One region of the Blautia sp. 210820-DFI.6.14 genome, then DNA from elsewhere that is predicted to be linked to it. Evidence: predicted binding sites of a transcription regulator. Region 1 holds the regulator's gene; each other region holds the start of a gene.
The links. Region 1 encodes Rex, which represses fermentation and respiration genes when NADH is low (regulators of the CRP and FNR family bind a similar motif). Its sites were predicted from a motif close to ATTGTTAANTANTTAACAAT; they were not measured.
Positions count from the first base shown of each region.

Region 2: the regulator Rex is predicted to act here: its motif matches at 3,801-3,820, upstream of pckA (phosphoenolpyruvate carboxykinase (ATP)).
Region 3: the regulator Rex is predicted to act here: its motif matches at 4,445-4,464, upstream of pflB (formate C-acetyltransferase).
Region 4: the regulator Rex is predicted to act here: its motif matches at 3,754-3,773, upstream of LI112_RS15760 (NAD(P)H-dependent oxidoreductase subunit E).

Region 1 covers NZ_JAJCKS010000030.1:1,836-7,501, forward strand. Annotated here, with positions in the region: gene LI112_RS15420 (NADP-dependent isocitrate dehydrogenase) at 1-634, shown strand, start outside; gene abc-f (ribosomal protection-like ABC-F family protein) at 707-2,623, opposite strand; gene LI112_RS15430 (redox-sensing transcriptional repressor Rex) at 2,780-3,433, shown strand; gene LI112_RS15435 (NAD(P)H-hydrate dehydratase) at 3,547-5,049, shown strand; gene alr (alanine racemase) at 5,095-5,666, shown strand, end outside.
Region 2 covers NZ_JAJCKS010000005.1:157,221-162,886, forward strand. Annotated here, with positions in the region: gene LI112_RS06545 (ECF transporter S component) at 1-138, shown strand, start outside; gene LI112_RS06550 (alpha-amylase family glycosyl hydrolase) at 247-1,938, opposite strand; gene pckA (phosphoenolpyruvate carboxykinase (ATP)) at 2,051-3,655, opposite strand; gene LI112_RS06560 (MATE family efflux transporter) at 3,886-5,235, opposite strand; gene LI112_RS06565 (cellobiose phosphorylase) at 5,424-5,666, shown strand, end outside.
Region 3 covers NZ_JAJCKS010000027.1:12,031-17,696, forward strand. Annotated here, with positions in the region: gene LI112_RS14795 (hypothetical protein) at 13-1,104, opposite strand; gene pflA (pyruvate formate-lyase-activating protein) at 1,306-2,043, opposite strand; gene pflB (formate C-acetyltransferase) at 2,046-4,301, opposite strand; gene LI112_RS14810 (U32 family peptidase) at 4,578-5,645, opposite strand.
Region 4 covers NZ_JAJCKS010000031.1:29,589-35,254, forward strand. Annotated here, with positions in the region: gene LI112_RS15750 ([FeFe] hydrogenase, group A) at 1-1,207, opposite strand, end outside; gene LI112_RS15755 (NADH-quinone oxidoreductase subunit NuoF) at 1,223-3,094, opposite strand; gene LI112_RS15760 (NAD(P)H-dependent oxidoreductase subunit E) at 3,091-3,570, opposite strand; gene LI112_RS15765 (4Fe-4S dicluster domain-containing protein) at 4,004-5,509, shown strand; gene LI112_RS15770 (glucosaminidase domain-containing protein) at 5,548-5,666, opposite strand, start outside.

The DNA of each region.
Region 1 (5,666 bases):
AAGCTGTTTCAACTATGCACTGGATACGAAGCAGGATGTATGGTTTGGTGCGAAAGATACAATCTCCAAGACATACGATGCGAAATTCAAAGAAGTATTCCAGACGGTATTTGACACAGAATTTAAGGACAGATTCGAAGAAGCAGGACTTACTTATTTCTACAGTCTGATCGATGATATCGTAGCGCGTGTTATGAAGGCAGAAGGCGGATTTATCTGGGCATGCAAGAACTATGACGGAGATGTTATGAGCGATATGGTTTCTTCTGCATTCGGTTCTCTTGCAATGATGACATCAGTACTTGTTTCTCCTCAAGGATATTACGAATATGAAGCAGCTCATGGAACAGTACAGAGACATTATTATCGTCATCTGGAAGGAAAAGAGACATCTACAAACTCTGTAGCAACAATCTTTGCATGGACAGGAGCTCTTCGTAAACGTGGAGAACTGGATGGCAATCAGAAACTGGAAGAGTTTGCAGATAAACTGGAAAACGCTACCCTTTCCACGATTGAAAGTGGCAAGATGACCAAAGACCTTGCACTGATCACAACAATTGAGAATCCGACTGTACTGAACAGCCGTGATTTCATCCTTGCAATCAGAGAATCTCTGGAGAAAATGTTGTAATATACGCACAAAAGAGCCATTGTATCAACTGCGATACAGTGGCTCCTGTAATATTGGGAGAGAAAATTGCAGTTACGCAAGTTCCTCCCATTTTTCATATAATTCTTCAAGTTCTGCCTGAATCTTGTCTTTTTCGCGGCTCAGTTCCGCACAGCGTCCTACATTCGTACAGACATCCGGAAGAACGAGAGTGTCGTCGATCTCTTTATCTCGTGTTTCAAGTTCCTCGATGCGTTTTTCGACTTTTTTAAGTTCGTTTTCCTGTTTACGCTTGCGAGCCTGTTCTTCTTTTTGCTGCTGCCAGGTGAGTTTTCCCTCAGAAGGTGTTTCTTCATTAACTTCTTCGGTGGCTTCCTGTGCAGTCGGAGCATATTTCTCAGTCAGTTCTTCTTTTTTCTCCAGATAGTAGTCGTAATCACCGATATAGTTGACAACTGACTGATTTGTCAGATCCAGAATGCGGGTTGCAGTCTGGTTGATGAAATAACGGTCATGAGAAACGTACAGTACCGTTCCGGTGTAGCTGTTCAGTGCTTCTTCCAGGATTTCCTTGGATGCGATATCCAGATGGTTGGTAGGCTCATCAAGGATCAGGAAATTGGCTTCGGAAAGCATCAGTTTGGCAAGAGAAACACGGCCTCGTTCGCCACCGGAAAGAGAGGAGATCACTTTGAATACATCGTCTCCGGTAAAGAGAAATGCTGCCAGCATATTACGGATCTGTGTCTCGGTGAGTGTCGGATATGTGTCTGAAATTTCCTCAAAAATTGTTTTTTCTGCATGAAGTACATGATGCTCCTGATCATAGTAACCAATCTGCACTTTGGCACCCAGAGAGAAGCTTCCGGCGTCTGCATCCAGAAGTCCGTTGAGAATCTTGAGCATTGTAGTTTTGCCGGTTCCGTTGTTTCCGATCAGTGCTACGCGCTCGCCTCGTTTGATCTGGAAAGAAATATTGGAAAAAAGTTTCTGCTGCGGGAAACTTTTGGCGAGATCTTCTACGGTAAGGACATCGTTTCCACTGACCACGCGTGGCTCAAGAGAAAGACGCATCTGGCTCTGGACTTCGATCGGTTTGTCGACCCGCTGAATCTTATTCAGCATCTTTTCACGGCTCTCTGCACGTTTGATGGATTTTTCTCTGTTGAAAGATTTCAGCTTGACGATAACGGCTTCCTGATGCTTGATCTCGCGCTGCTGGTTGAGATATGCCTTGTACTGGGCATCACGAAGCTGTGCTTTTTTCTCTGCATAAGCGGAGTAATTACCGGCGTACATACGAACCTGTCCGGCATCGATCTCGATGACTTTTGTGACAACTTTGTCCAGAAAATAGCGGTCATGAGATACAATGAAAACAGCACCAGGATAATTGAGAAGATAAGTTTCCAGCCAGGCAATGCTTTCCATATCCAGGTGGTTGGTAGGCTCATCGAGCAGAAGGATATCTGGTTTGGAAATCAGCAGTTTACCGAGGGCAACACGTGTTTTCTGACCGCCGGAAAGAGTCGCCACCTGTTTGGTAAAATCCTCTTCTGTAAATCCGAGACCATTCAGAACACCCATAAGTTCGCTTTTGTAGGCATAGCCATTCTCCAGTTCAAATTCATGAGTCAGGCGGGTGTAGGAGTTCATCAGGCGGTCAAGTTCTTCGCCGGAAGCATTTTTCATCTGGACTTCCATGGCACGAAGGCGTTCTTCCATATCGATGATATACTGTTTGGTGCTTAAGAGTTCTTCATATACAGAAAGGTGTCCCTGTACATCCTGATACTGGGCGAGGTAACCGATGCGTTTGTCCTTGGCAAGAACTACCTGTCCGGCATCTGCATGGATCTCTTCCATTATAATGCGAAGAAGTGTGGTCTTGCCGGCACCGTTATTACCGATCAGAGCAGCTTTTTCGCGTTCTTCTATATGAAAAGAGGCATCTTCCAGAATCACTTTTTCACCGAAGGATTTGGAGATACCCTGACATGATAAAATCATAGTTATTCCTCCGAAGTAAATATACGGTATGATTATAAAAGCAAAAATGGCCTTTGTAAAGGAAAATCAATGAAAATTGTACATATTTGACAACATTGATTGACAACAAAATGTCAATTCGTTATAATTAACGAGAAAGTGTAAGGAGGGACAACGGTGGAAGCAAAACAGATTTCAAAAGCTGTGATTAAGAGACTGCCACGTTACTATAGATACCTTGGTGAACTTCTGGAAGACAATGTAGAGAGAATCTCTTCCAATGATCTTAGTAAAAAAATGCGTGTTACAGCGTCTCAGATACGTCAGGATCTGAATAATTTCGGGGGATTTGGACAGCAGGGATACGGTTATAATGTAAAATATCTTTATACAGAGATCGGTAAGATCCTGGGGCTGGATATCGTGCATCCGATGATCATTGTAGGAGCTGGTAATCTGGGGCAGGCACTTGCCAATTATGTTGAGTTTGAGAAGAGAGGATTCAAGCTGGCCGGTATTTTTGATGTAAATCCGGTACTTGAGGGAATTGCGGTTCGTGGGATTGAGATTCAGATGATCAGTGATCTTCCTTTTTTTATGAAAGAAAACAATATTGAGATCGCAATTCTGACATTGCCGAAGAATAAGGCACGTGATATGGCGGAGATTCTGATCGAGAACGGAATCAAAGCTATCTGGAATTTTGCACATATCGATCTGGATACTCCGGATGATGTGATCGTGGAGAATGTTCATCTTTCAGAGAGTCTTATGACATTATCCTATAATCTCAGTCAGTATCGTCAGGAACATATAGACGATGAGAAATAAGCAGCACTTATAAAGTGATGGCAGGACGGACAGACAGGCTGTTACCCGGCTCCTTATGGCAAGGAGGCTGCGTAATGGCCTTTTATGCTAATTATGGCAGGTGAGGAAAAAGAATGAAACAGATTGTGACCTGTAAAGAAATGAAAGCTCTTGATGGAAATATGATTGAGGGAATCGGGATTCCGTCCTGTGTCCTGATGGAACGGGCAGCTCTGAAAGTCGCAGAAGAACTGGAACGGACGCTGGCAGACAAAAAACAGGAAGAACGGATTCTCTGTGTCTGCGGAAGCGGGAACAACGGAGGAGATGGCGTGGCTGTTGCCCGTATTCTGAAACTGCATGGTTATCGTACAAGTCTGTATCTGGTGGGGAATCCGGACCACAGGACTGTGGAAATGCAGCGTCAGCTGGATATTGCAGCTGCCTGTCAGGTGCCGGTTGTGAATAACCTGGAAACAGAGGAATATACTACTATAGTAGATGCCATTTTCGGCGTTGGGCTGAGTCGTCCGGTCGAGGGCAGTTACAGAGATGTGATCATGGCACTGAATCAGTTGAATGCCTGGAAAGTGGCTGTTGATATTCCGTCCGGAGTAAATGGCGATACAGGAGCAGAACTTGGAATTGCTTTTCATGCAGATCTGACAGTGACATTTGCATTTCGGAAAGCAGGCCTTTGCCTGTATCCGGGCAGGAAATTTGCCGGTAAAGTGATCGTTGCGGATGTTGGCATCTACACAAGTGATAAGGTGAAACCATATTTATGGCAGACAGAAAAAACAGATATTTATTTTCTGCCGGATAAAATTGTTGATGGAAACAAAGGAACTTTTGGAAAGATTCTGGTCGTTGCCGGAAGTCCGGGCATGTGTGGGGCGGCTTACCTCAGTGCGTCGGGAGCTTTTGCAGTGGGCAGCGGAATGGTGAAAATCGTTACGGCAGAAGAGAATCGGATTCCACTGCAGACAATGCTGCCGGAAGCAATGCTTGACTGTGGCGATGATTTTGCAAAAGATCTTGACTGGTGCGATATTGTGGTGATCGGCCCGGGAATTGGAACTACGTACCAGGCTGCCGAAAAAGTACAGTGGTTTCTGGAGGCAGCATCAGGAGCTGCTAAACCAGTCATACTGGATGCAGATGGGCTGAATCTGCTGGCACAGCATCCGGAATGGAAACAGTATCTTACGAGCCGCGTGGTCATGACACCACATATGGGTGAGATGGGACGGCTGACAGGAAAAAAGGTCAGTGAACTTCAAAAAGACCGTATTGCAGCAGCGAGGGAGCTGGCGGCAGAGACCGGTGCGGTTTGTGTGCTGAAAGATGCATGTACCGTGACGGCAGCACCGGATGGAAATACCTGGATCAGTCTGGCGGGAAATCCTGGAATGGCGACTGCGGGAAGTGGAGATGTTCTGACCGGAATTCTTGCAGGTGTGCTGGCAATGTTCCTGAATAAAAGGACGGAACTGCCGGATACAGGCAGACAGGCTGCGTTGGGAGTACTGCTTCATGGTATGGCAGGAGATCTGGCAGCGAAAGAAAAAGGAACAGCAGGTATGAAGGCCGGAGATATTGTGCGAGGAGCTTCAGAAGTTTTGAAAAATAAATAGAATACCGAAATATCTGAGCAGATCAGGCAGGAAGAGGAGGGTATTATGAAAAAATTTGAGAGAGTTAAAGCAGTAGTATCACTGGATGCCATTGCTCATAACTTTGAGGAAATGAAGAAAAACATTGCAGATGGTACCAGGATCGTAGCTGTTATCAAGGCCGATGGTTATGGACATGGTGCAGAAGCGATTTCGCGTCTTATAGAAGACTATGAGTACATCTGGGGATTTGCGACCGCGACAGCAGAGGAAGCGATTCAGTTGAAAGATGCCGGGATTGAGAAACCGGTATTGATTCTCGGACTTGTTTTTGAAGAGTATTTCCAGGAACTGATCAGAAAAGATGTGCGCCTGACGGTCTGTGAGTATGATGTGGCAAAAATCCTTTCTGATGAGGCAGTCCGCCAGGGCAGACAGGTGCATATCCACATTGCACTGGATACCGGAATGAGCCGTATTGGATTTGCAGATAAGCCGGAAAGCGTTGAGGAGATCAAAAAGATCGCCGCACTTCCAAATGTTGAGATTGAAGGTATGTTTACACACTTCGCGCGGGCAGATGAGACGGATAAAGCTCCGGCAGTAGAACAGCTGAAACGTTATCTTACGTTTGCTGA
Region 2 (5,666 bases), on a different contig from region 1:
AGTATCTTTGCAGTACAGTTTCTGACGGATTATCTGGACAGATGCATTTCTGTATTTGCGGTAAGTGTATTTGTGACGATGCTCGGTGGAGAATTGCGACAGAGACTGACGGGGAATGTGCATAACAGAGCAATATAAAAGAAAAGAGGAGTAATCACACGAAAATTGTGTGAGATACTCCTCTTTTTTGCATCGCTTAAGAAAGAATTGTCGATTTGCGATGCAGTATTCCTTTTATAATATGAATCAGCAGAAGCTCTTGAGCCAGTTGACCAGAGAATCGTGCCATATATTGTCGTAAACTGTTTTCTTCATCTGATCGGTGACGGGACCGTTGTTTGCCATCTTTGCGAGGATGCCAGCCTGGAGCTCTTCGATGGACATGTCTTCCGGAGCTTTGTTCGGATCGAAATTGACAGGCTCCTTTTCAGTAGAGGCAGGAGTTCTATCGGTGTCTTCTTTTGTACTTGCAGCTTCCGGTACAGAGGAAGCAGAGGCTGTTTTGGTTTCTGCAGAGCCTTCGTTTTTGACTTCTTCCTGAGTAACAGGTGTTTCTTCAACGATAGAGTCCTTGTTTTCAGAAAATGTTTCAGGAACAGATGTTTCTTCTGATGGCACCCAGATCTCACCGCTGTTTGCACCCACGCGTACATTGATGTGTCCACCTTCTACAGAAACTTTCTGCCCGGTCAGTGTGCCAATATATTCAACAGCATTTCCGGCAGGAAGATTCATCCAGGCATCGTTGTCGTCATTGTTGACAGTCACAATCACACGCACGCTGTCCAGATCACGTGCAAATGCAAACTGACGATTGGTAAGCTGCAGTTCTGTGTAGCTTCCATAGCTCAGAGCAGGTGTATTCTGTCTGATCTTACCAAGAGCTGCAATGAGAGCAGTGCAAGGATTATCACTGAGGGCAGATTCGTAATCTTCAAGATTAAGTGCCGGCCTCAGACTGTCATCGGAAGAGCGTTCTTTATGTCCTTCGATCCCAAACTCAGAACCATAATAAATACTTGGAACGCCCGGAAGGGTATAGAGCAGAATATGAACCGGAGTAAAGTGCGCCTTATTGGATAGCTTTGTATAGATTCTTTCTACATCGTGGTTATCAACGAAATTATAAAGATCCAGATTTCCCATATTCTGGAGATATTTTACCGTATGGGCGATCTCGAAATAGTTGTGATCATTATGTCCGCTATAAAGTGCTTTGTGCAGAGCATAGTTTGTAACACTGTGCAGAGTCTCTCCATTTACCCAGCGACTGTAATCTCCATGAATTACTTCGCCCATCAGCCAGAAATCCGGTTTGACTTCTTCTGCAGTACGGCGGAGCGCACGCATGAAATCAAAATCCAGTACATCGGCAGCATCCAGGCGGATTCCATCTACATCAAACTCAGAAACCCAGTAACGGATCACATCACAGATATAATCCTGAACTTCTGGATTTCTCTGGTTTAATTTGACAAGCAGATTGTATCCACCCCAGTTATCATAGGAAAATCCATCGTTGTATTCATTGTTTCCCCAGAAATTTACATTACAATACCAGTTCAGATATCTGGAATTTTCACGATTCTGCTGAATATCTTTGAATGCAAAGAAATCGCGTCCGGTATGATTGAATACACCATCAAAAATTACTTTGATTTTTTTGTCATGACAGGCTTTTACAAAAGCAGTCAGATCTTTGTTTGTTCCAAGACGGGAGTCCAGTTTCTTGTAATCTGTTGTCTCATAGCCATGGCCGACACTTTCGAAGAGCGGTCCGATATACAGGGCTGTGCATCCGATTTCTTTGATATGGCCGATCCATGGAAGAAGAGTGTTCAGGCGATGTACCGGTTCTGTGTACTCATTCTGTTTGGGAGCACCGGTAAGGCCAAGTGGATAAATGTGATAAAAAATAGCTTCGTTATACCAACTCATGTTTCATCATCTCGTTTCGTAGTAGTTTGGGGGATAGATATAAAGCGTTTAGATAAAAGTATGGGGCTGTCGTTAAACGGCAGCCCCTTGGGTTTTGCTATTTGTTATGAAATTATAACTGAGGACCAGCAGCAACAAGTGCTTTACCAGCTTCATTTCCTTCATATTTAGCAAAGTTCTTGATGAATCTTGCAGCAAGATCTTTAGCTTTTTCTTCCCACTGAGCAGCGTCTGCATATGTGTCACGTGGGTCAAGAATTCCTGTGTCAACACCTGTCAGTTCTGTTGGAACTTCGAAGTTGAAGTAAGGAATTGTCTTAGTAGGAGCGTTGTTGATATCTCCGTTAAGGATAGCATCGATGATACCACGAGTATCTTTGATGGAGATACGTTTGCCTGTTCCGTTCCATCCTGTATTAACGAGGTAAGCTTTTGCTCCGCTCTTTTCCATTTTCTTAACAAGTTCTTCTGCATATTTTGTTGGATGCAGTTCCAGGAATGCCTGGCCAAAACAAGCTGAGAATGTAGGTGTAGGCTCTGTGATTCCACGCTCTGTACCAGCAAGTTTTGCTGTAAATCCAGACAGGAAGTAATACTGTGTCTGAGCTTCTGTCAGGATAGATACTGGCGGAAGTACACCAAATGCATCTGCGGACAGGAAGATAACGTTTTTAGCTGCCGGTGCAGAAGAAATCGGGCGAACGATTTTTTCGATGTGGTCGATCGGGTAGGAAACACGTGTGTTTTCTGTAACGCTCTTATCAGCGAAATCAATCTTTCCGTTTGCATCAACAGTTACGTTCTCAAGAAGAGCGTTACGTTTGATTGCATTGTAGATGTCTGGCTCAGATTCTTTGTCAAGGTTGATAACTTTAGCGTAGCATCCACCTTCGAAGTTGAATACGCCGTTGTCATCCCAGCCGTGTTCGTCATCACCGATCAGGAGACGTTTCGGGTCTGTGGAAAGAGTTGTTTTACCTGTTCCGGAAAGTCCGAAGAAGATTGCTGTGTTTTCTCCGTTGAGGTCTGTGTTAGCGGAGCAGTGCATAGCTGCGATACCTTTCAGTGGCAGGAAGTAGTTCATCATAGAGAACATACCTTTCTTCATTTCTCCACCGTACCATGTGTTAATGATAACCTGTTCTTTGGATGTAATGTTGAACATTACAGCTGTCTCAGAGTTCAGACCAAGTTCTTTGTAGTTTTCAACTTTTGCTTTAGAAGCATTGTATACAACGAAATCTGGCTCAAATGTTTCAAGCTCTTCAGCTGTTGGCTGGATGAACATGTTTGTAACAAAATGTGCCTGCCAAGCAACTTCAACGATGAAACGGATAGCCATACGAGTATCAGCATTAGCACCGCAGAATGCGTCAACTACGAAAAGTTTCTTATTGGAAAGTTCTTTTTTTGCAATTTCTTTACAAGCATCCCAAGCTTCCTGTGTTGCAGGATGGTTGTCATTCTTGTATTCATCAGAAGTCCACCAAACTGTATCTTTGGAGTTCTCATCCATAACGATGAATTTATCTTTAGGAGAACGTCCTGTGTAGATACCTGTCATAACATTAACAGCGCCAAGTTCTGTTTCCTGGCCTACTTCAAATCCTTCAAGACCTGCTTTGGTCTCTTCCTCGAATAATACTTCGTAAGAAGGATTGTACACAATTTCAGTTGTTCCTGTGATGCCATACTTAGTTAAATCGATTTTTGCCATCTTACATTTACCTCTCTTCTTTAATAGGGCCATCTATATGCTGGCTTCTTTAACCTCTAAGAAGTGGAACATTCCAACTTCTCATAGAGTTAATTATACATAATTCATCAATAAAAGCAATAAAAAAACAGTGAAATTTTTAAAAAATGATAATAATTTAACAGTTATGAAGGAGAAATGACAAAGCCTACTTATTAATATAGAAGAAAAGAAAAAAATAATCTACAGGATCACAGCTTCCTGTAGATTATTATGAAATAAATGATTTCTGCGATAGATGTGATGATCCATGAGAAGAGATACAGAAGGAATAATGCCGGAATTGTATGAATCCAGGCAAAAATGGTGTAGATCCAGACAATACGGAAAACACAGGATCCCAGAATGATAATGATCGTAGGAATGACGGTTTTTCCAAGACCGCGGGATGCTGCAATTGTGCAGTCCATAAAAGCGGACACACAATATGAAAAGGCCATGATCTTAATTCTCTGCATGCCGGCATCAATAACCGCTGCGTCTGTGGCGAACAGAGACATGAACTGATGACCAAAAATAAAGAGCAGAAGACCAAGGATCAAGCCTGTTGTAAATGAATAAAACAGACTGATGAAATAGCTTTTGAGCACACGCTTTTTGTTTCTGGCACCGTAGTTCTGACTCATAAAGCTGGAACATCCGGTATAGAACGCATACATGACATTAAAAATCAGTGTGTCAGCGTTTGTAGCCGCAGTACTTCCGGAAACCATGACAGTATCGAAAGAATTAACACCGGTCTGTACAAACAGATTGGCAATTGCGAAAATTGCATTCTGGATTCCGGCCGGGATACCAAGCATCAGAATAGAAATGGCGGCGTGTCTGTGAAATCTGATGTCTTTTAAAGAAACACGGCATTCATCTTTGCGACGGAGCAGGTGAATCAGAATCAGTCCGGCAGAAACATATTGCGCAATTGCTGTGGCAGTCGCAACACCGGCTGCTGCCATGTGAAGTACGATAACAAAAAATAAATTCAGAATGACGTTCAAAACACCGGCAATCGCCAGATAATAAAGTGGACGTTTTGTTTCGCCACGGGCACTTAAGACACCATTACCAAAGTTGTATATTCCCATGGCCGGAAGCCCGATCGCATAAATCTTCAGATACAGAGATGCCTGTCCGATCAGATCATCTTTTGTATGCAAAAGCATGAGCATGCGCCCGGAAAAGAAGAAACAGACGGCTCCGATCAGGAGCCCCATCATCATACACAAAAGAAGTGCTGTGTGGACTGTTTCCACGGTATCTTTGTGCTTTCCGGCACCAAGTGCGTGGGCAACACGGACATTGACTCCACTTCCCATACCAATCAGAAATCCGACAAACAATGTGACGAGCAAAGTGGTAGATCCCACGGCACCAAGTGCCTTGTAATCTGCAAAACGCCCAACAACAGCGACATCACTTAAATTGAAGAGAACTTCCAGAAGCTGCGAGCACATCAGCGGAATACTGAATAAAATAATATTTTTCCATAAAGAACCCGTTACCATTTCAATGGAACGGGCCTTTTTTTGCGTATTTTCAGACATAATAAAACCTCAATAATACATTATATTTTCTTCATCCTGTTATAGAATACGTCAGCGTGAAAGGTTTGTAAAGAGAAAGATAGGTAAAAAATATTGACGCAATGGTATAGCTTATTTTACAATAAAAGGTAAAATAATTTGATATTTTGCAGATTCAGTCTGCATGAATTTAGAAAGGAAATGACATAATGCCAGCAGTAAGTATTGATTTAAATATGGTTCGAGTAACCAATGATGAATTTGTAAAAAAAGCAGAGGCATGTACGCCAAAACTTATCGAGACAGTGGTACGTCCTGTTGCTATAGTAGATATTGTAAAAACAGAAGAGATTTTTCCGGAAGTCCATAAGAGAGATGAGATTGAGAATCTTTCTTCCTGTCATCTTGCAAAAGGGGATAAAATCTGCCTGGATTTCGGAGATCATCAGGTA
Region 3 (5,666 bases), on a different contig from region 1:
CCCCGTTTTTCCTTAATCTAAAATATATTTTCGCAGTGCGCCCGTAAATTCACCGATACGTTGCTCTGCGAGTTCTTTTAATGTGATATCTTTCATACTTTCGATGTATCCAAGTTCCTGACGATACAGCCATTTTGCATCTGCCGGGCGAACCTTCTGATAGTGGTTTGCCTTGATCCAGTCTTCATAGCTGATCGGAGTAGGATAACCAAGTTTCTCATCCAGAAGCTCTTTGAAATCGATCTTGTCAGCTCTTTCTTTGATTCCTTCCCAAAATTCCAGAACCTCTTCTACATGCTCATGGATCTCATAACGTCTTGCACCACCATCGTAGATGATACATTTTTCAAAAAGAGGGCTGCACATGGAAAGTGTCTCTCTTCTGAATTCAGGCGCAACGATACCACCCTTCCAGTAGAAATCCACGTCCGGAAGGTTGATCCCGGAAACACCCTTGTCCTGATAGGTACTGAAGATTCCTTCATAATAAACAGTGATAAAGCCTTCGAACTCCGGCCAGAATTCACGGATCTCTGCAGTAAGCTTCTCAAGGATATCGATTCCCTTGGTTCCGCCGATTGTAAAAATAATGATATTACGGAGTCTTGCGCCATGATCTCTGTAAAAATCAGTCACATAGCGAAGGCAGTGGATCAGAGTCTCTCCACTTGCAATGATGTCACCGATCATCAGTGTGCTGTCCGGCACCATAGTAAGTTTGCTGTACTTGATCTCCAGACCTGCGATCTCTTCTTTTTCAAATACACGCTCACTGGAAAGAAAGCTGATATCATGAACACGGATATGCTCTCTGTAGCATGCCTCTTCCAGAGGATAGTTCAGCGCGCCTCTAAGAATAGAAAGAATATTTGCTGTCGTAACCTTCTTCTGTTCCTTCAGATAATAAAGCATCTGAGAAGTCGAAGAAACAAGGCAGTTGTATACCTCATAACCTACTATTTCCGGTGTATTCAGAAGCTTTCTTGATTCTGCTTCAGAAATAACATAATACTCATTTTCATAATCTCCGCCTTCCAGACGATAGCAGGCAACACCCTGCTCATCGAACTCCGGCACCAAAACTACATTGTCCCAGTTTTTCATCTGTATCTTTTCCCTTCCTGTGTATTTTCCCTTGACCTTTGTAACTTATGAATTTACATAACAAAACATCTTACAAAAGAGTATGATGAACTGCATGGATTGTCAAGTAGAAAAAGCATTTCCGACCACTATATTCATAAAAAAGATCCCCCTGCCATCACTGGCATTGAGATCTTTTTTATTTCCAGTCTTCTGACCGGTTTATATCGCTCCCAGAATTTCTCTGGCGTTATTGATCCGTTCTTCGGATGGCGGTCTGACGCCTTCCAGCGGATAAGAAATTCCCAGCTGTTCCCATTTAAATACCCCAAGGGTGTGGTACGGAAGCACTTCGACTCTCTCCACTGTTTTTAAAGTATGGATAAAATCTGCAAGCCTGTGGAGATACTCATCTTTATCGCTGCCTCCGGGAACAAGTACATGGCGGATCCACATCGGTTTTCCTATATCTGACAATTTCCGTGCCATTGCCAGGATATTTTTGTTGGACTGTCCTGTAAGCTTGATATGTTCTTCTTCATCAATCTGCTTGATGTCGAGAAGAACAAGATCAGTATACTTCATAAGCTCCAGCCATTTGGAATAAAAAGGTTCTTTTTCTGTATAAGGATTGGCGCTGGTATCAAGAGTTGTATGAACTCCTGCTGCCTTTGCCTGACGGAAAAATTCAATCAGGAAATCAATCTGGAGAAGAGGTTCTCCTCCACTCACAGTGATCCCGCCTTTGTTACCCCAGTAATTCTTATAGCGAAGAGCCTGTTTCAGAAGCTGAGACGGGGTGTACTGCTGCCCCTCTCCCATTTTCCAGGTGTCCGGATTATGGCAGAACTGGCAGCGCATTGCACATCCACTCAGGAATATCACATATCTGACGCCCGGTCCGTCTACTGATCCGAAGCTTTCCAGAGAATGGACATATCCTTTGATTTCTTCACTCATTATTACATTCTGTCGTGGCAGGTTCTGGCGATAACATCCAGCTGCTGCTCTCTTGTAAGGTCGATGAATTTAACTGCATATCCGGATACACGGATTGTGAAGTTTGCGTACTCTTCTTTTTCCGGATGTTCCATAGCATCGATCAGTTTTTCTTTACCAAATACGTTAACATTGAGGTGATGAGCACCCTGGTCAAAGTATCCGTCAAGTACATGAACAAGGTTCTCTGTACGTTCTTCTTCTGTATGTCCCAGAGCATCCGGGTTGATGGTCTGAGTATTGGAGATTCCATCAAGGGCATCTTCATAGTCCAGTTTTGCAACAGAGTTGAGGGAAGCAAGAAGTCCGTTCTGCTCTGCGCCGTAGGACGGGTTAGCTCCAGGTGCCAGCGGCTCGCCTGCTTTTCTTCCATCCGGAAGGGATCCTGTAGCTTTACCATAAACAACGTTGGATGTGATGGTAAGGATAGAAGTAGTAGGTTTGGAATCACGATAGGTATGGATATGTTTCAGTTTCTCAAGGAATGTAGAAAGCAGTGTTGTTGCGATCTCATCTGCTCTGTCATCATCGTTACCATAACGTGGGAAGTCACCTTCTACTACGAAATCTGTTGTGATTCCGTCTTCGTCACGGATTGCTTTAACTTTTGCATATTTGATAGCGGACAGGGAGTCTACTACGTGAGAGAATCCTGCGATACCAGTTGCGAAGGAACGGTCAACCTTTGTATCGATCAGAGCCATTTCTGCTGCTTCATAGTAGTATTTGTCATGCATGTAGTGGATCATGTTCAGTGTTCCAACATACAGATGAGCCAGCCAGTCCATCATCTTGTCATATTTTGCGATTACTTCGTCATAGTCAAGGTATTCAGAAGTAATTGGCTGATACTGAGGTCCTACCTGCTGTTTTGTCTTCTCATCAACACCACCGTTGATAGCGTACAGAAGACATTTTGCAAGGTTTGCACGAGCTCCGAAGAACTGCATTTCTTTACCTGTCTCAGTAGCAGATACACAGCAGCAGATGCTGTAGTCATCGCCCCATACCGGACGCATAACATCATCGTTCTCATACTGGATAGAGCTTGTCAGTACGGAGATGTCAGCTGCATATTTCTTGAAGTTTTCCGGCAGTCTTGAAGAATACAGAACAGTAAGGTTCGGTTCCGGAGCCGGTCCCATGTCTTCCAGAGTGTGCAGGAAACGGAAGTCGTTCTTTGTTACCATTGTACGTCCATCCTGTCCCATACCTGCAACTTCCAGAGTTGCCCATACCGGGTCACCGGAGAACAGCTGGTTGTAAGAAGGAATACGTGCAAATTTAACCATACGGAATTTCATTACCATGTGGTCAACAAGCTCCTGAGCTTCTTTCTCTGTAAGAGTTCCGTTCTCAAGGTCTCTTTCAATATAGATATCAAGGAATGTAGAGATACGTCCAACACTCATTGCAGCACCGTTCTGAGTCTTGATTGCTGCAAGATATCCGAAGTACAGCCACTGGAATGCTTCTCTTGCATCTTTAGCCGGCTGTGAAATATCATATCCGTAAGCTTCAGCCATAACTTTCATGCCTTTGAGTGCGCGGATCTGATCTGCGATTTCCTCACGAAGCTGGAAGTCATAACGTCTCATACCCTGACGGTCGCAAGCTGCGAAGTCTTTCTGTTTTCCTTCGATCAGAGCGTCGATACCGTACAGTGCTACTCGTCTGTAGTCACCAACGATACGTCCACGTCCATAAGTATCCGGAAGACCTGTCAGGATCTTGTTGTGACGGGCTGCTTTCATTTCTGGTGTGTAGATATCAAATACACCCTGGTTGTGTGTTTTGAATTCGTAGTTATGGAAAACGTCTTTGATCTTGTCGCTTACTTTGTATCCGTAAGTCTCACATGCCTGCTCTGCCATTTTGATACCACCGTATGGCATGAATGCACGTTTCAGCGGTTTGTCTGTCTGCAGACCAACAACTTTTTCAAGATCTTTGAGGTCTTCATCGATGTATCCCGGGCCATATGCTGTCAGAGATGTAACAACCTCTGTCTCCATATCCAGAACGCCGCCTTTTGCACGCTCTTCTTTCTGAAGTTCCTGAAGTTTTCCCCACAGTTTGTTTGTAGCCTCTGTAGGTTCTTCCAGGAAGGAAGCATCTCCGTCATATGGTGTGTAGTTCATTGAAATAAAGTTACGAACGTCGATTTTTTCCTTCCAACGGTTTCCTTTGAAACCTTCCCACTGTGAAAAGTTTTTCATTTTTGCACCTCTCTAAAATAGAATTTATTCCGCGTATGTCCCGTCTAACTTTTCTCCTAAAAGAAAAATAAGACCGAAATCTTATTAATAGTAACGTGAGATCTCCCTCTCTCACGCTGCTAGTGTACACTATAGGAAGTACCCTTGTCAATTAATTAACGCATGCTTTTAATTTTGTACAATTTATAGTTGTTTTTTGAAACTATTTATCAATATATTGTATTTTTACGAGTGCAACACTAATTTTTTCGACTTCTGCCGCAGTTCAGTTATTTCCTATTTATATTTGAAATTTTCTTTATAATAGCAGTTTTCGCTGCATCCATATGGAAAAAGTTCTTCTTTCAGATTCTGCCAGTAGATAACATTCGAGTCAGATACTTCCAGAATACTCAGAGCTCTCCGAAGATTCCGAATATCTTTTTCCATAAAGTCTGTATAGTTTCCTCTGCCAACCAGTTTGAGGTGTGTGATCCCTGCTTCCTGCAACTGATATAACGCACACAGTCCGCAGCCCGTCTCGCCGCAGAGATAACCGTTGGTGTCCTGTGAAATACTTTCCGGCAGCTCCTCTCCGGTAAAATCAATTGTTTCTTGGTTTTTTTCTTGTTTCCACTTGTCGAATTTTGTCGATTCTTGTACTTTTCTCGTACTCATAGCTCCCAGTCGATACGGTACACGACACAGATATCCCATCTCATCGCAATGAAGGGAATTGCAGAATGCTCCGGTAAACTGGCAGAGCTCGTTTAAAATAAATGCTTCAAATTCCACCCTGCTCTGTTCCGGCATTACATTTTGTACATGCCCTGACTGCTCCGTTTCTGTTATTCTTTGATATGCGATAATACTTTGCATATCTTTTATCGTATTCTTTCTGTGAAAGATCACACGTTTCAGTTTCAGCTTCTGAAAGAAATCCACCATGCCCCGATTTACTTCCGCTGTTTCCCCGCTAAGATGAATTTCACAGTCGATATTGTTCCGTCTTAAATACAGAATCAGCGCCGGATCCGCAATAATATAGCTATGAAACCCAATCTCCATACACCTCTTTATGATCTCAGCAATCTCCGGATACTGCTCTGGAATATAATAAAGAGAATTAAACGTCAGATGTACCGGCCTGCCGTATTCTTTTACCATAGCAGAAAGGATCTCCATTTCACTGAATGAACCAATCTGTACATTATAAGCCAGCACCTCTCTTCTGTTGAGCGGCATAACTGTCCCATATTTCTTTGCCCACTCATAAGGCACATACCCACTGAAAAATTCGTCCGCTCCTGCCCTCACAAAACGCTCGTACTCTTCCACCGATCCCAGTCCCGCTGTAATCTTCATTCGCATTTTCCTCATCGTTAT
Region 4 (5,666 bases), on a different contig from region 1:
TATCACATGCTTCTGGCTCAAGTCCTGCAAAGTCAAGGCCAAAGTTGTCGATCATACGAAGAAGCTCTGTGGTTGTGATAACGATATCGGTATCTTTCTCACCATGTGTATAGCTGTTCGGACGAACGGCTTCTGCCTTCTTAGCCGTACATGGCATAATGGAAACCATTACAGTCTTCTTTCCCTGAGCATGTTCCGGATCACGGAAGTATTCCTTAATAACAGCAGAAAGCATTCCCTGTGGGGATCTGCAGGTAGAAATATTCGGAATATAATCCTTATACTGATCTGTAATAAATTTCACCCATGCCGGACAGCAGGATGTCAGGAGCGGAAGTTTCTCACCTTTTTCAATACGGTTAAGGAATTCTGCACTTTCTTCCATAATCGTAAGGTCAGCACTGAATGTGGTATCATAAACTTCATCAAATCCCATGCGATGAAGCGCATTGACGATCTTGCCCATTACACTGCGGCCCTTCTGGAGTCCGTAATGATCGCCCACTGCAACACGTACTGCAGGTGCAATCTGCGCAACTACACGGATATCCGGATCTGCAAGTGCCTTAAAGACTTTGTCTGTATTCGTGTGGATAGATATAGCTCCTGTCGGACAGAATGCACGACACTGTCCACAGTTTACGCACTGTGTCTCTGCAATCTTTTTATTGAATGCAGGCATAACCATTGCTTCTGTTCCACGGAATGCAAATCCAAGTGCGCCGATTCCCTGAATTTCCTCGCAGGCACGTACACAGTTTCCGCAGAGGATACATTTATTCGGATCGCGAACGATAGACGGAGAACTGAAATCCAGCTCATGCTGCTCTCTTGTGTTCTGGAAACGTACGGTTCTTACGCCGAGACGATGTGCCAGTTCCTGAAGGACACACTCACCACTCTTGATACAGGTTGTACAGTCACGGCAGTGTGCTGCAAGGAGCAGTTCCACGATCAGTTTACGATAGTTTCTTAATTTATTTGTGTTAGTATGAATAACCATACCATCGCGCGGTACTTCTGAACAGGAAGCAAAGGTTTTGCCTCTGTCGTCCTCTACTGTACATAAACGGCATGCTCCAAATGTAGAGAGCTCTGAATGATAGCACAGTGTCGGAATATCAATGCCTGCGTTACGGATAACGGTCAGGACGTTTTTTTCATCGGTAAATTCAACTTTTCTACCGTCAATTGTCATTGTACCCATAATTCAGCCTCCTTCCTATGCTTCCACATAAACCGCATCAAAGTTACAGTTATCTTTACAGGAACCGCATTTGATACATACGTCATTGTTGATGTGATACGGAGATTTGATCTTTCCGCTGATTGCACCTGCCGGGCAGTTCTTCGCGCACTTACCGCAGCCAATACAGAATTCCGGATTAATGTGGAATTTACGAAGTGCTGTACAGACTTTTGCACGGCATTTCTTATCCTTAATATGTTCCTCGTATTCATCACGGAAGCGTTTCAGAGTACTGATAACCGGAAGCGGTGCACTCTTACCAAGTCCGCAGAGAGCCATGCTCTGTACCATAGTAGCAAGCTCTTCCAGTTCATCAAGGTCTGACATTTCACCTTTACCATCTACAATTCTCTCGAGAATCTCCAGCATACGCTTTGTTCCTTCACGACACGGAACGCATTTACCACAGCTCTCACGCTGTGTAAAGTTCATAAAGAATCTGGCAACCTCAACCATACAGGTATTTTCATCCATAACTACCAGACCGCCGGAACCCATGATCGCGTCGAGTGATTTAACGGAGTCAAAGTCAAGCGGACGGTCGATCTGATCTTCGATCAGACATCCACCGGATGGTCCACCGATCTGTACACCTTTGAAAGCAGCTCCGCTCTTCAGGCCACCACCGATATCATAAATGATATGACGAAGACTGGTACCCATTGGTACTTCGATCAGACCTGTGTTTTCGATTGCACCGGTCAGGGAAAAGGTCTTGGTTCCCGGGCTTCCTTCTGTTCCAATGGTACGGAACCAGTCAGCACCCTGAAGAATGATCTTCGGAACGTTTGCATATGTTTCTACGTTATTCAGAACGGTAGGTTTCTCCCAGAGACCTTTTTCTACTGTACGCGGTGGTTTGACACGCGGCATGCCTCGCTTACCTTCGATGGATGCAGTGAGGGCAGAACCTTCACCACAAACAAAGGCACCTGCACCACGATTGATATGTAAATGGAAATTCACACCGGAACCAAGGATATTGTCACCAAGCAGTCCATAAGCTTCAGCCTGTTCGATAGCCATACGGAGACGTTTAACGGAAAGCGGATATTCTGCACGAACATAAATGTATCCGTTCTCTGCGCCAACTGCGTATGCGGCAATGGTCATACCTTCGATCATCTTATATGGATCACCTTCCATTACGGAACCATCCATGAATGCACCCGGGTCACCTTCATCACCATTACATACTACATAACGAACTTTTTCTTTCTGACGAGCAACCTGAGACCATTTTTTACCAGCCGGGAAACCAGCTCCGCCTCGTCCGCGAAGTCCGGATTTTGTTACTTCATCGATAACATCCTGTGGGGACATATCGAAGAAAGCTTTTGCCATAGCCTGAAAACCGCCAACAGCAATATATTCATCAATGGATTCTGCATTAATATTACCACAGTTCTCAAGAACGATTCTTGTCTGCTGATTCAGGAAAGGAATGTCAGAAGGATGTGGACAGGCGGTATCATGATCACGATAAAACAGTCTGCTTACCGGCTCTCCTTCCATAACAGTACGCTCTACGATCTCTTTACAGTCTTCTACCTGTACATGAACATACTGATAATCATAAGGTTCAATCTTCATCAGAGGTCCTAATTCACAAAGGCCCTGACATCCTGTCTTAACAACACCGACATGCGGAACATCTTTCTGCATTTCCACGCTTACCCAGTCAAGATTCTCGCACAGTTTCGCCATCTCGTCATAAATCTTCTGTGCGCCGGAAGCGATACATCCGGTACCGGAACAGACAAGCACACGACAGGTAAAAGATTCCAGGGTATTTTTTGCTTCAGCCTGCTTATTGAGCAGATCTTCTTTACTCACAATACTCATACCGTCTCACCTCTCAATTCATTTAACAGATCGATTGCCTTTTCTGGTGTCATTTTCGGATGTACTTCGTCGTTTACTGTAAGTGTTGGCGCCAATCCGCATGCACCAAGGCAGGATACAGTTTCTACCGTAAAGAGCATATCATCCGTTGTATGCTTCTTGTTACTGAGTCCAAGTTCCTTCATAAGAGCTTCTTTGACCGGCATGGATTTACGCACATGACAGGCTGTTCCATCACAGACTTTGATGACGTATTTTCCTTTTGGCTCAAAAGAAAAGTTCTCATAGAAAGTGGCTACACTGTAAGCCTTTGCTTCTGTAACTCCAATCTTGGATGCAACATACGTCAGAAGCTCTCCAGGAAGATAACGGTACTCCGCCTGGATATCCTGCATGATTGGGATCAATGATGCAGGTTTCGGTCCGTAATGCTCGATGATCTCATCTGTCTTCGCGTAATAAGACTGATCTAACATTCAATTCCCTCCTTGTTTAAAAATAAATTCTCCTGTGCTTATTGTTTTGTCTATTTTACACAGCTTTGCTATATTTGATTATACATTAAATATATATTTTTAACAAGAAAAATATCGAAAATTTGAATTAATTTATTTAATTTTTTTATTTTTTCGCAACTATTTCGTGATTTTTTTAACATGTTGCATAATTTTTTATCAATCTTGTTTTTAGTTCTCCTTCGTTTTATTGTCATATAATCTTCTGTGCATCCGTTTGTTTTGTGCCTGCAAAAATACATGATCTTAGTTGATTTTAGAATTTCTTTCCTATATTATAATGTCAGGTAGATGAAAATATTTTTTCAGTTATCCGGTTTATGGCAGTTCATTCTGTTTTTCCATGTAATACTGTCAGCTGAATAACTGCAATACGATAGAAGGAGATATACATATGCGAAATTATGACACACCTGTCAGAGCAATCCGCCACAAGGTTTATGTCGAAGTAGCCAAAGCCGGATTTGAATCCACTGACGAAACCCTGATTCATGATATTGAAGCTATTCCTTATAATATCGTAGAGGAAAAAGCCAAATACCGTGAAAGTATTTACAGAGAACGTGCCGTTGCCAGCGAGCGGGTTCGTCTTGCAATGGGCCTCTCTCTTCGCCCGGAAAACAAAGCTGTCCATCTGACCGACGGTCTGGCAGCCAGCAACATCAACGAAAAATACTATGAGCCGCCGCTCATGCAGGTTATCCCTTCTGCATGTGCCGCCTGTCCTCCTAATAAATACATTGTCAGCAACATGTGCCGCGGATGTGTTGCTCACCCGTGTATGCAGGCCTGTCCAAAAGGTGCGATTTCTATGAAAGACGGTAAATCCTTTATCGACCAGGAAAAATGTATCAAATGTGGGAAATGTAAAGCTGCCTGTCCTTACGATGCAATCTCACACAATGTCCGTCCATGCGAACAGGCATGCGGTGTCAAAGCGATCGGAAGCGATGAACAGGGCCGCGCCAGCATCCTGGAAGACAAATGTGTTTCCTGCGGTATGTGTATGGTAAGCTGTCCATTCGGTGCGATTTCTGATAAGTCTCAGATTTTCCAGCTGGCTCATGCGCTCCGCGATGGCGACAGGATCATTGCAATCGTAGCCCCGGCTTACATCAGCCAGTTTGGGGATGATGTTACTCCGGGTAAATTCAAGACAGCTCTGCAGGTTCTTGGTTTTTCTGATGTCCATGAGGTTGCATTCGGTGCTGATGTCGGAGCAATTGCAGAGGCGCATCATTATGCCGAAAAGGTTGCCACCGGAGAGCTTCCATTTCTCCTGACTTCCTGCTGTCCTTCCTGGTCCATGATGGCAAAGAAATTCTTCCCGACCATGATCGACAATATTTCTCAAGAACTGACACCGATGGTTGCCACTGCCCGCAAGGTAAAACAGGAGCAGCCAGGTGCAAAGGTTGTATTTGTTGGTCCATGTGCATCCAAAAAGCTGGAAGCTATGCGCCGCACCGTCCGCAGTGATGTTGATTTTGTCCTTACATTCGAGGAACTGGATGCCATGTTTGATGCACGCGAAATCGATCCTGCTTCTTTCGAAGAGGATGGTTCTCTTCATGATGCGACTGCTGCAGGACGTGGTTATGCTGTTGCAGGTGGTGTTGCAGGTGCGATTGAAGCCTGCCTGAAGGAATATTATCCGGATGTACCGGTTCATATCGAACATGCAGAGAGTCTTGCTGAATGTAAAAAAGTCCTCGCGCTTGCCAAAGCAGGCAAACTCAAGGGCTGTATGATCGAAGGTATGGCCTGTCCGGGCGGATGTATGGGTGGTGCCGGAACAAATGTACCAGTTGCCAAATCATCCAAAGAACTGAAGAAGTTCCTGGCCGGATGTACGAAGAAGCTTCCGCCAAAGGAACTTGTAGATATTGAACTGAAGTGAAAAAGAGTGGGGCCATGTGCCTCACTCTTTTTCGTTGCTCACTCCGCTTTCAGATCACTGAGCAATTTTCTGAGTTTTTCTCCATAGTTAGATCCGGCGGCCCAGCCTCCCCCGTTCGGGTTCTCCTGCTGCCCCAGCCATTCTACATATGGAGCAC